3 regions of the Enterococcus massiliensis genome follow, and region 1 is predicted to be linked to each of the others. Evidence: predicted binding sites of a transcription regulator. Region 1 holds the regulator's gene; each other region holds the start of a gene.
The links. Region 1 encodes LexA, which represses DNA repair genes until DNA is damaged. Its sites were predicted from a motif close to CNAACANNTGTTNG; they were not measured.
Positions count from the first base shown of each region.

Region 1 (3,284 bases):
AATTCTGGATACGCTTTTTCATATGCAGCAAATTGTTGGTTCCACTCTGCTTCTGCTTTTGCACCACGCACTTCAATCGTTTCTTTGAAGCGATCAGCTGCTTCTTCAGGAACAGTGAAATCTGGGTATTCCCAACCATAAACCGCCTTAGCAGCCTTGATGCCATCTTCGCCGATTGGTGCGCCATGTACAGAAGAAGTTCCTTCTTTTGGTGCACCATAACCAATCACCGTTTTAACTTCAATCAATGTTGGTTTATCTGTTTCTGCTTTCGCTTCTTCGATAGCTTTAGAAATTGCTTCTAAATCATTGCCGTCTTTCACTAAAAGATGTTGCCAACCATAGGCTTCAAATCGTTGGCCAACATTTTCAGTGAATGCTTTTGACGTAGGACCATCAAGAGAAATATCATTCGAATCGTATAAAACGATTAATTTCCCTAATTTCATGTGTCCAGCCATGGAACTTGCTTCTTGAGAAACGCCTTCCATCAAGTCTCCATCTCCACAAAGAGCAAAAGTGTAATGGTCCATGATAGCAAATTTATCACGATTATAGGTCGCAGCTAAATGAGCTTCCGCCATTGCCATACCAACTGACATAGCAATTCCTTGACCTAGAGGCCCTGTTGTTGCTTCCACACCGTCTGTATGGTTGACTTCTGGATGTCCGGGTGTTTTACTGTCCCATTGACGGAATCCCTTCAAATCATCAATCGTTACATTGTAGCCTGCACAATGGAGTAAGCTATAGAGCAATGCAGAACCATGCCCTGCTGACAATACAAAACGATCCCGGTCTACCCAATTTCTAGATGTTTTTGGATTAATTTTTAAATGTTTGGTCCAAAGAGCGTACGCCATTGGTGCTGCTCCCATCGGTAACCCCGGATGTCCAGAATTCGCTTTTTGGACGGCTTCAATACTCAACGTCCGCAGGGTATTGACTCCTAACTCATCAACTTTATCAAACAATTTTATTTCCTCCTATTTAGGTTTTTTTTACCTTTATTGATACTCTCATTGTAAAGGATTACACATCAAATTGCAATTCCTTTATGAACGATCATGCAGACCATTCTTTTTTTGAATTTCTTTTAATTTTTCCGGTGTAACATCATTACCTTCGGGATCGATTACTTTCATCCCCTCAATATGATGCCGCATACCCGAACGAAATGACTCTAAATATTCTTCTCTTAAAAGAATTTGTTCCTTCTCTTCTTCAGCTGTCAGCACACCTGTTTTCTTTTTTCGTGCCAACACATTGATACGCGCTAATTTTTCTTTAGACAGCACTGGATTACCTCCTTTTTTACTCTCTTATCTTATAAAAAATCAGTCAAAAACACAACCACAATAAAAGCGAACGTTTGTTTGATTTATTGGTATGGCTATGGTACACTAAATTTAGAAAATGAAAGAGGGTGCATGATGTGGCGAAACGCACAGAAAGTCGACAAATCGAAGTGTTAAAATTCATTCATGCCCGTGTAACTGAAAAAGGCTATCCCCCAACCGTTCGCGAAATTGGCGAAGCTGTCAACCTGTCCTCGACCTCAACAGTGCACGGACATTTATCTAGATTAGAAAAAAAAGGGTTGATTCTGCGAGATCCAACAAAACCTCGCGCAATTGAGCTTACTCCCTTAGGTTTAGAAAAAATCGGCGTTCAGCCTGATACTATTCCTCTTTTAGGCGTTGTTACCGCCGGTGAACCGATTTTAGCGGTAGAAGAAGCTTCAGACTTTTTTCCACTGCCACCTAATCTTGCCAATGATTCCGGCAGCTTGTTCATGCTGACGATTCGCGGTGAAAGTATGATGAATATCGGCATACTTGATGGTGACCAGGTAATTGTACGCAAACAAGCCATTGCAAACAATGGAGACGTCGTAATCGCTATGACAGATGAAAATGAAGCGACCTGTAAACGATTTTTCAAAGAAAAAGACCACATTCGTCTTCAACCGGAAAATGATTTTATGGAACCAATCATTTTACCAAATGTAACAATTTTAGGCTTAGTCGTCGGCTTGTACCGTTCTCTAATATAATCACTGAAGAAATCTTCAAGGTAATTATGAAGATTTCTATTTTTTTCTTTACAAACCGAACAAACATTCGTATAATAAAGACACAAACATTTGTTCGTATTATTAAACGAGGTGAGAGAAAATGAAAGGTATTCGAAATATTGCTTTGATTATCTTAGGTTTACTGATGGGATTTGTTGCTAACAATTTTGGGATTGAAATGACACTGTTAGTTTTTGCCCCTTTGTTCTTATTATGGTTCACCTTCTGGGATGATAAAAAATTCCGTCAATCTGAACGTCAACGCCACTACCACTATTCTACACACAATAATTCTGAATTTTATCATTATGAATAAATCTGTTTCAGCACACTCGATTGGGTGTGCTGATTTCAAAAAAAGGCGAGAATCCGCAAAGATTCTCGTCTTTTTTAATATTCCATTAAGGTCAACATATCGTACCCAGTGATTTTATCTCGTCCGTGAAGCTCCATCAATTCGATCAAAAAGGCACAGCCAACAACAACGCCGCCCAATTTTTCTACTAAATCAATTGTTGCTTTGATTGTTCCGCCGGTCGCCAACAAATCATCACAAATCAATACCCGTTGCCCTGGCAGAATGGCATCTTCATGAAGAGTCAGTGTATCCGTACCATATTCAAGATCATAAGACACTTCAATCGTTTTACGAGGCAGCTTGCCTTTTTTGCGGACTGGAGCAAATCCAACACCTAATTCGTATGCTACCGGACAGCCAACGATAAATCCTCGTGCTTCTGGACCTACCACCATGTCGATCCTTTTTTCTTTTGCATAGTCCACGATTTGTTTTGTCGCTTCCCGATATGCATCCCCATTTGCCATTAAGGGAGAAATATCCCGAAAGATAATTCCTTTTGATGGGTAATCAGGGATACTTGCAATATAATCTTTTAAATCCATTCGCGTTTCCTCCTACGCTGTCAGCCAAGCCTTCAATGTTGTTAAATCACTCAGCAGCAGAAATTCTTCTGTTTTTATTTTTTTCAATCGTTTCTGATACACCTTGCTTATCGCAAGATCTTTTTTCTCTGGGGTCATCGTTTTTTTCAAAACGCCGTCGTTTATTGTAACAAATTCTAAATCAAAAAACACCTGAATCATGAAAATTAATAATTTTTCGGGGATTTTTAAATAATCTGCTACTGCCGGCAACTTATAACGTACATCTACTTGTTCCTGTGTATTGATAAATTTAAAGAGTCGA
Region 1 covers NZ_CVRN01000007.1:1,148,567-1,151,850, reverse strand. The annotation lists gene tkt (transketolase) at 1-974, opposite strand, end outside; gene BN1875_RS12780 (DUF896 family protein) at 1,056-1,298, opposite strand; gene lexA (transcriptional repressor LexA) at 1,427-2,056, shown strand; gene BN1875_RS12770 (hypothetical protein) at 2,178-2,393, shown strand; gene BN1875_RS12765 (adenine phosphoribosyltransferase) at 2,468-2,980, opposite strand; gene recJ (single-stranded-DNA-specific exonuclease RecJ) at 2,993-3,284, opposite strand, start outside.

Region 2 (3,284 bases), 440 kb from region 1:
AACAACTGGCAACGATTGCGGTTCCTAAAAAAGAAATGAACACTGCTGATTTGCCGGATGAGTTAAAACCGATTTTGGCAAAAGCAACCACCAAAGATATTGAAAAAGCCGAACACAATCGTGAGGATGCCCAAAGAGCGCTGCAAATCGGCAAACGAAAAATTCGCGACCATCATCTGGAAATGAAATTGGTGCAAGTTGAATATACTTTTGACCGCAGTAAAATGATTTTTTATTTTACAGCAGATGGACGGGTAGATTTTCGGGAATTGGTCAAAGACTTGGCCAGCGAGTTTCGCACCCGAATCGAGCTGCGACAAATCGGTGTGAGGGATGAAGCCAAAGTTTTAGGGGGCATCGGTCCTTGTGGGCGGCCGTTATGTTGTTCAACTTTTTTAGGCGACTTTATTCCAGTCTCAATCAAAATGGCAAAAGATCAAGGACTTTCCTTAAATCCCACGAAAATTTCCGGTCTTTGCGGGCGGTTGATGTGCTGTTTGAAATATGAAAACGAATCTTATGAAGCAGCGAAAAAAGAAATGCCGGATTACGGCAAAGAAATCGTGACTCCAGATGGCAAAGGGAAGGTCGTAGGACTCAATCTTTTAAATCGTGTGGTCAAAGTACGGTTGATTGGTCGGGAAACGCCTGTGGAATATGACTACGAAGAATTAGAACTTGTTAAAGCAGGTGATTCACGATGACTATGGATAAGCGATCCTTGTATGATGGGCTGAACAAGCTTGAACTGGAATTGGAAAATTCTTTGCAGCAGTTAGGAGAAATGAAGCTGGCGCTGCAAGAAATTGTTGAAAAAAATACGACCCTTGAGTTAGAGAATCAAAAACTGCGGGATCATGTTCGCGAGCTGAATCAAGTGGCCGAAGCACCAGCAGAAAAAATCAAACAAGAGTTGTCGAAATCCCGCATGAATTTAGAAAAAATCTATGAAGAAGGCTTTCATGTTTGTTATGATCTTTACGGTTCTCGTCGGGAGCATGATGAACCCTGTGCCTTTTGTTTGGAAGTTATCTATCGAGAAAGCGGAAAATAAAAAGAGTGGAGGATTGATGTCTGAGGACGATCAATCCTTTTTTCAGAGAGGAGTTGTTTATGAAAAAACAGCGGAGTTTTAAAGATCAAGGATCAGGAATACTGTATTTGATTCCTACGCCAATCGGTAATTTGGAGGATATGACCTTTCGCAGTGTTCGTCTGCTAAAAGAAGTTGACTGGATTGCCAGTGAAGATACACGCAATACGCAAAAATTGCTCAATCATTTTGCCATCGAAACCCCTCAGAAAAGTTTACACGAGCATAACTATAAAGAACGTATTCCACAATTACTACAATTATTAACACAGGGTGCCTCCATCGCACAGGTGAGCGATGCCGGGATGCCTTCCATCAGTGATCCGGGGCATGAGTTGGTGGTTGCCTGTGTTGAAGCTGAGATTCCCGTGGTTTCTTTGCCGGGACCGACGGCGGGATTGACGGCACTGATTGCATCGGGATTATCTCCACAACCTAATTTATTTTATGGGTTTTTACCCCGCAAGAAAAAAGAACAAGTAGAAGCGTTGGAAAAATTAAAGCAACAAACCAGTACCTTGATTTTTTATGAGTCACCTTACCGAATTGCAGCAACTATTCAGCAAATAGCAGCCGTTTTTGGCAAAAATCGGCAAGCGGTGATTTGTCGGGAGCTGACAAAAATTCATGAAGAATATTTGCGAGGAAGCCTGGAGGAACTGTCTGCTTACTTAGGAGAAAATGAACTTAAAGGGGAATGCTGCTTGTTGGTCGCCGGTCATGATGGACAATCTGAAGTGACGATTACAGAAACCCGTTCCTTAAAAGAACAGGTCGAAAATTTAGTAGCAGAAGGTGCTAAACCCAATGCGGCAATCAAAGAGGTCGCACAACGAAATCAAGTCAAAAAGCAAGTGGTGTACAAAGAATACCATGAACTTGAAGAGTAACGAGAAGAAGGCGGAAGTCTTCTTTTTTTTGAATAAACGTTTCTTTTTATTAAAAATCAAAAGCAAAAATTGTATGGGAACGTTCGTTTGGGTATAATAGAGAGGAAGTGGGGTGGAAAAATGGCTGAATTACGCTTTCCGTTAAAAAATGATACGTCGCGAAAAATTATTCATATCGATATGGATGCTTTTTTTGCATCTGTTGAGGAACGAGATAACCCCGACTTAGCCAAACACCCATTGGTTATTGCGCGTCATCCTAGTGATACCGGTGGTCGCGGTGTCGTTACAACTGCTAATTATTTGGCACGGCAGTATGGTATTCATTCTGCAATGAGCGCACAAAAAGCCTATGAATTGTGTCCACAGGCAGTTTTTGTACCGGGAAACCATGAGAAATATGGAGAGATTTCCCGACAAATTCGAGAGATTTTTCAACGTTATACTGATGTAATCGAACCGATGTCGATTGATGAAGCGTATCTGGACGTGACAGAAAATAAAATCAACAGTCGTTCTGCGATCAAAATCGCCCGCATGATCCAACGAGATATTTGGCAGGAAACTCAGTTAACCTGTTCAGCAGGTGTCAGCTACAATAAATTTCTAGCGAAACTTGCGTCAGATTTTAAAAAACCTCGGGGCTTGACTGCTGTCATGCCAGAAGATGCCCTTGAATTTTTACAAGCATTACCCATCGAGAAATTTCACGGTGTCGGAAAAAAGACAGTGCCTAAAATGCACGAATTGAATATTTTTACCGGAGCGGATCTTTATGAACGCAGTGAAATGGACTTGATTCAGCATTTTGGTAAAATGGGGTATTCCCTGTATCGAAAGGTTCGTGGGGTTCATGAGTCTACTGTCAATGTCACCCGTGAACGAAAATCTGTAGGAAAAGAGCACACATATGGCAATCCGTTGACCACTGAAGAAGCTGTCTTGACACAATTGCGACAGTTAGCAGAGAAGGTGGAGTTTTCTCTTAAACGGGTTCAAAAACATGGAAAGACAGTTGTTTTAAAAGTCCGCTATGCGGATTACACCACGATTACAAAGCGTGTAACGCTGCCAACCTACGTTAATAAAAAAGAAGCTATTTTTTCACAAGCAAGTTTGATTTGGGAAGAAATTCTTGGATTGGAAAAAGGAATTCGTCTCTTAGGAATCACCGTCACCAATCTTGATCCTTTAACCTATGAAAATATCCGATTGCCTCTCTGGGGAGAAAAAGAATAAAGTATCGCCAAACAATGGATCAGAAATCCATGTTTGACGATACTTTTTTTTGTTAGATCAAC
Region 2 covers NZ_CVRN01000007.1:711,325-714,608, forward strand. The annotation lists gene BN1875_RS10715 (PSP1 domain-containing protein) at 1-704, shown strand, start outside; gene BN1875_RS10720 (DNA replication initiation control protein YabA) at 707-1,054, shown strand; gene rsmI (16S rRNA (cytidine(1402)-2'-O)-methyltransferase) at 1,114-1,983, shown strand; gene dinB (DNA polymerase IV) at 2,104-3,222, shown strand; gene nrdG (anaerobic ribonucleoside-triphosphate reductase activating protein) at 3,275-3,284, opposite strand, start outside.
Region 2: a site for LexA is predicted at 2,060-2,073, ahead of dinB (DNA polymerase IV). Genes of this name have one in related genera too.

Region 3 (3,284 bases), on a different contig from region 1:
CACGTTGGCACCAAAAATGGTTTTAAAGGAAAGCAAAGAAGCATACACCGAAAAAGCGCAGCATTTAGCAAAACAGTTAGGATTGGAAGAATTATTGGAACAATATCCTTTTCAACTTTCCGGCGGTCAAAAGCAACGGGTAGCCATCGCACGAGCAATGGCGATGAATCCTAAAGTATTGGCTTACGATGAACCCACCAGTGCCTTAGATCCTGAACTGCGGCAACAGGTGGAACGATTGATTTTAGATTTGAAAAAACAAGGTGTGACACAAATCGTGGTAACCCATGATTTGACGTTTGCGGAAAATATCGCAGACAATTTATTGCAAGTAAACCCAAATACAAAGGAGGAAACAAAATGAAAAAAATGAGTAAAGCAGCAAGCTGGTTGGTTGTCGGGTTAAGTCTGTTGAGTTTGGCAGCCTGTGGGAAAGGCAAAGAAGAAGCCAAAGATACCTCAAAAGAAGTTATTGTGGGGTTGGATGATACCTTTGTACCAATGGGATTTAAGGATGAGGAGGGGGAATTAGTCGGTTTTGATATTGATTTGGCAAAAGCCGTTTTTGAAGCAGAAGATATGAAGGTCACTTTTCAACCAATCGATTGGTCGATGAAAGAAACCGAATTATCCAATGGCACTATTGATCTCATTTGGAACGGTTACAGTAAAACAGCCGAACGAGAAAAGAAAGTACTATTTTCTGATCCGTATATGGAAAATGACCAAGTACTGGTCACTCCAAAGAAAAGCAACATCACAACTTTTGACGGAATGAAAGACAAAACTTTAGGTGCACAGGAAGGTTCTTCCGGTTATAGCTTGTTTACAGATCAACCAGAAGTCTTGAAAGATTTAGTGAAAGACAACGATGCGGTCCTTTATGCAAGCTTTAATGAAGCCTTCATCGATTTGGAAACTGGACGAATTGATGGCTTGTTGATTGATAAAGTCTATGCAAATTATTACCTGACACAAAAGGACCAATTAGAAGACTACACCATCACAGAAGGACCATTTGAAAGCGAAGATTTTGCAGTCGGTATGCGTAAGGATGACAAAAAACTTGCAGATAAAGTCAACGAAGGGCTTAAGGAATTACAGGAAAATGGCGAATTTGCCAAAATTTCTGAAAAATGGTTTGGAGAAGATGTTTCGGTGAAGTGAGCAATAGGAATAGACAGGAGGCAGTGAAAGCTGTCTCCTTTTTTCTTCTTATTGAATAGTATTGGCATTTCAAACGGCTCAAATCAAAAAACAAAACTTTTGTTCGCCTCTTTTTTTTTGTATAATGGGAAGTGATGAAATGAGGGATCGGTGAAATGGCACAAAAGAAACGCCAGAAAAAAAGAAAAACGAAAAAGCAAATGCAGCAGCAGGAAAAGTTGATTATGATTTTACTAGGTCTGGTCTTTGTTCTGTTGGCTGGCTTTGGTTTATTTAAATTAGGATTTTTAGGGACATTGGTCGCAAACGGGTTTCGGTTGATTGGTGGCAATACGTATCCATTGTTATGCCTTGCGTTGGCAGGGTATGGGGTATGGTTGATGTTGCGAACGACGGAAGCAAAAATTACGAATTATCGGCGCTTTTTTGGGGGTGTGGTTTTTTATTTGGGCATTTTGCTTCTTTTACATGCCCATCTATTCAGTAAATTACAAAGCAGTGACCCAAATATTTTTCAAACGACTTGGCAGGCATTGCTCAGTGACTTGCGAATCAATCAAGTAAGCCAAAATGTTGGCGGTGGACTGGTTGGGGCTCTTTTATATCAAGGTAGCTATTTTTTGGTCTCGCAAGTGGGAAGCTATCTGATTGCAGTGATTTTACTAGCGGTCGGCGGGTTCTTATTCAGTATGATGAGCGGTCATCAAGTTATTGATGGCTTGCAAGGGTTAAGCGACCGGTTGCAACAGCTTTTAGCAGAGGACCCGGAGAAAAAAGCTCAACGAGAAGAGAAAAAAGCGGCTAAGAAAGCAGAAAAAGAAGCCAAAATTGCGGCAGAGCGGGAAAAAGTTCTCGCTGAAATGAAAGAAAACGAAAAAAATCAAGTCCGTCCATTGGCGGAGGAACCGGAAGAAAGTGAACCACTTGCTGAACCGGAGCAATTAAGTTTTGTTCCCATCGACAGCTTTCAGCAAAATATTCCGGCAGAAACGAAAGCAGAAACGAAAGCAGAACCGACAACTGAAGTTCCGGAAGATGACGGAGAAGATTTGGATTTTGAAATTTCTGAAGAGGCAGAAGATCAGGATTATGAGTTGCCGACAGCAGTCTTGTTGGATACAATCCCTGCCACCGATCAAAGCGATGAATATTCAAAAATCGAACGCAATATCGGCGTGCTGGAAACAACCTTCAAAAGTTTTGGCGTGGATGCCAAAGTTGTCAAAGCCAGCTTGGGCCCAGCCGTAACAAAATTTGAAGTACAACCGGCTGTCGGGGTAAAAGTCAGCAAAATTGTCAGTTTAACAGATGATATCGCATTAGCGCTGGCGGCAAAAGATGTGCGGATGGAAGCGCCGATTCCCGGAAAATCATTGATTGGGATTGAAGTGCCAAACAGTACTGTCAGCACAGTTTCCTTTAGAGAAGTTATTGATGCTCAACCGCTACATCCAGATAAATTGTTGGAAGTTCCATTAGGTAGGGATATTTCCGGGCGAGTACAAACAGCCGATCTGACGAAAATGCCTCACTTGCTGATTGCCGGATCAACTGGGAGCGGGAAGTCAGTCGCAATCAACGGAATTATCACCAGTATTTTGATGCAGGCAAAACCCCATGAAGTGAAATTGATGATGATCGACCCTAAAATGGTGGAACTGAATGTTTACAATGGCATCCCCCATTTATTGACTCCGGTTGTGACGAATCCTCGGAAAGCGGCACAAGCATTGCAAAAAGTCGTAAAAGAAATGGAAGAACGTTACGAAAAATTTGCAGCTACGGGCGTCCGAAACATTACTGGATACAATGAATTGGTCATTGAAAAAAATCTTGAAGATGGCGAAAATCGTCCAATTCTACCTTTTATTGTTGTCATCGTTGATGAATTGGCAGATTTGATGATGGTTGCCAGCAATGAAGTGGAAGATGCAATTATTCGTTTGGCACAAATGGCACGGGCGGCGGGTATCCACATGATTTTAGCAACGCAACGTCCAAGTGTCGACGTTATTACGGGAATCATCAAAGCCAATGTTCCCTCGCGAATCGCTTTTGCCGTTTCCAGTGGTGTTGATTCTCGAACGATTATCGATAGCAACGGTGCGGAAAAATTA
Region 3 covers NZ_CVRN01000006.1:166,517-169,800, forward strand. The annotation lists gene BN1875_RS05560 (amino acid ABC transporter ATP-binding protein) at 1-364, shown strand, start outside; gene BN1875_RS05565 (amino acid ABC transporter substrate-binding protein) at 370-1,167, shown strand; gene BN1875_RS05570 (FtsK/SpoIIIE family DNA translocase) at 1,323-3,284, shown strand, end outside.
Region 3: a site for LexA is predicted at 1,260-1,273, ahead of BN1875_RS05570 (FtsK/SpoIIIE family DNA translocase). Genes of this name have one in related genera too.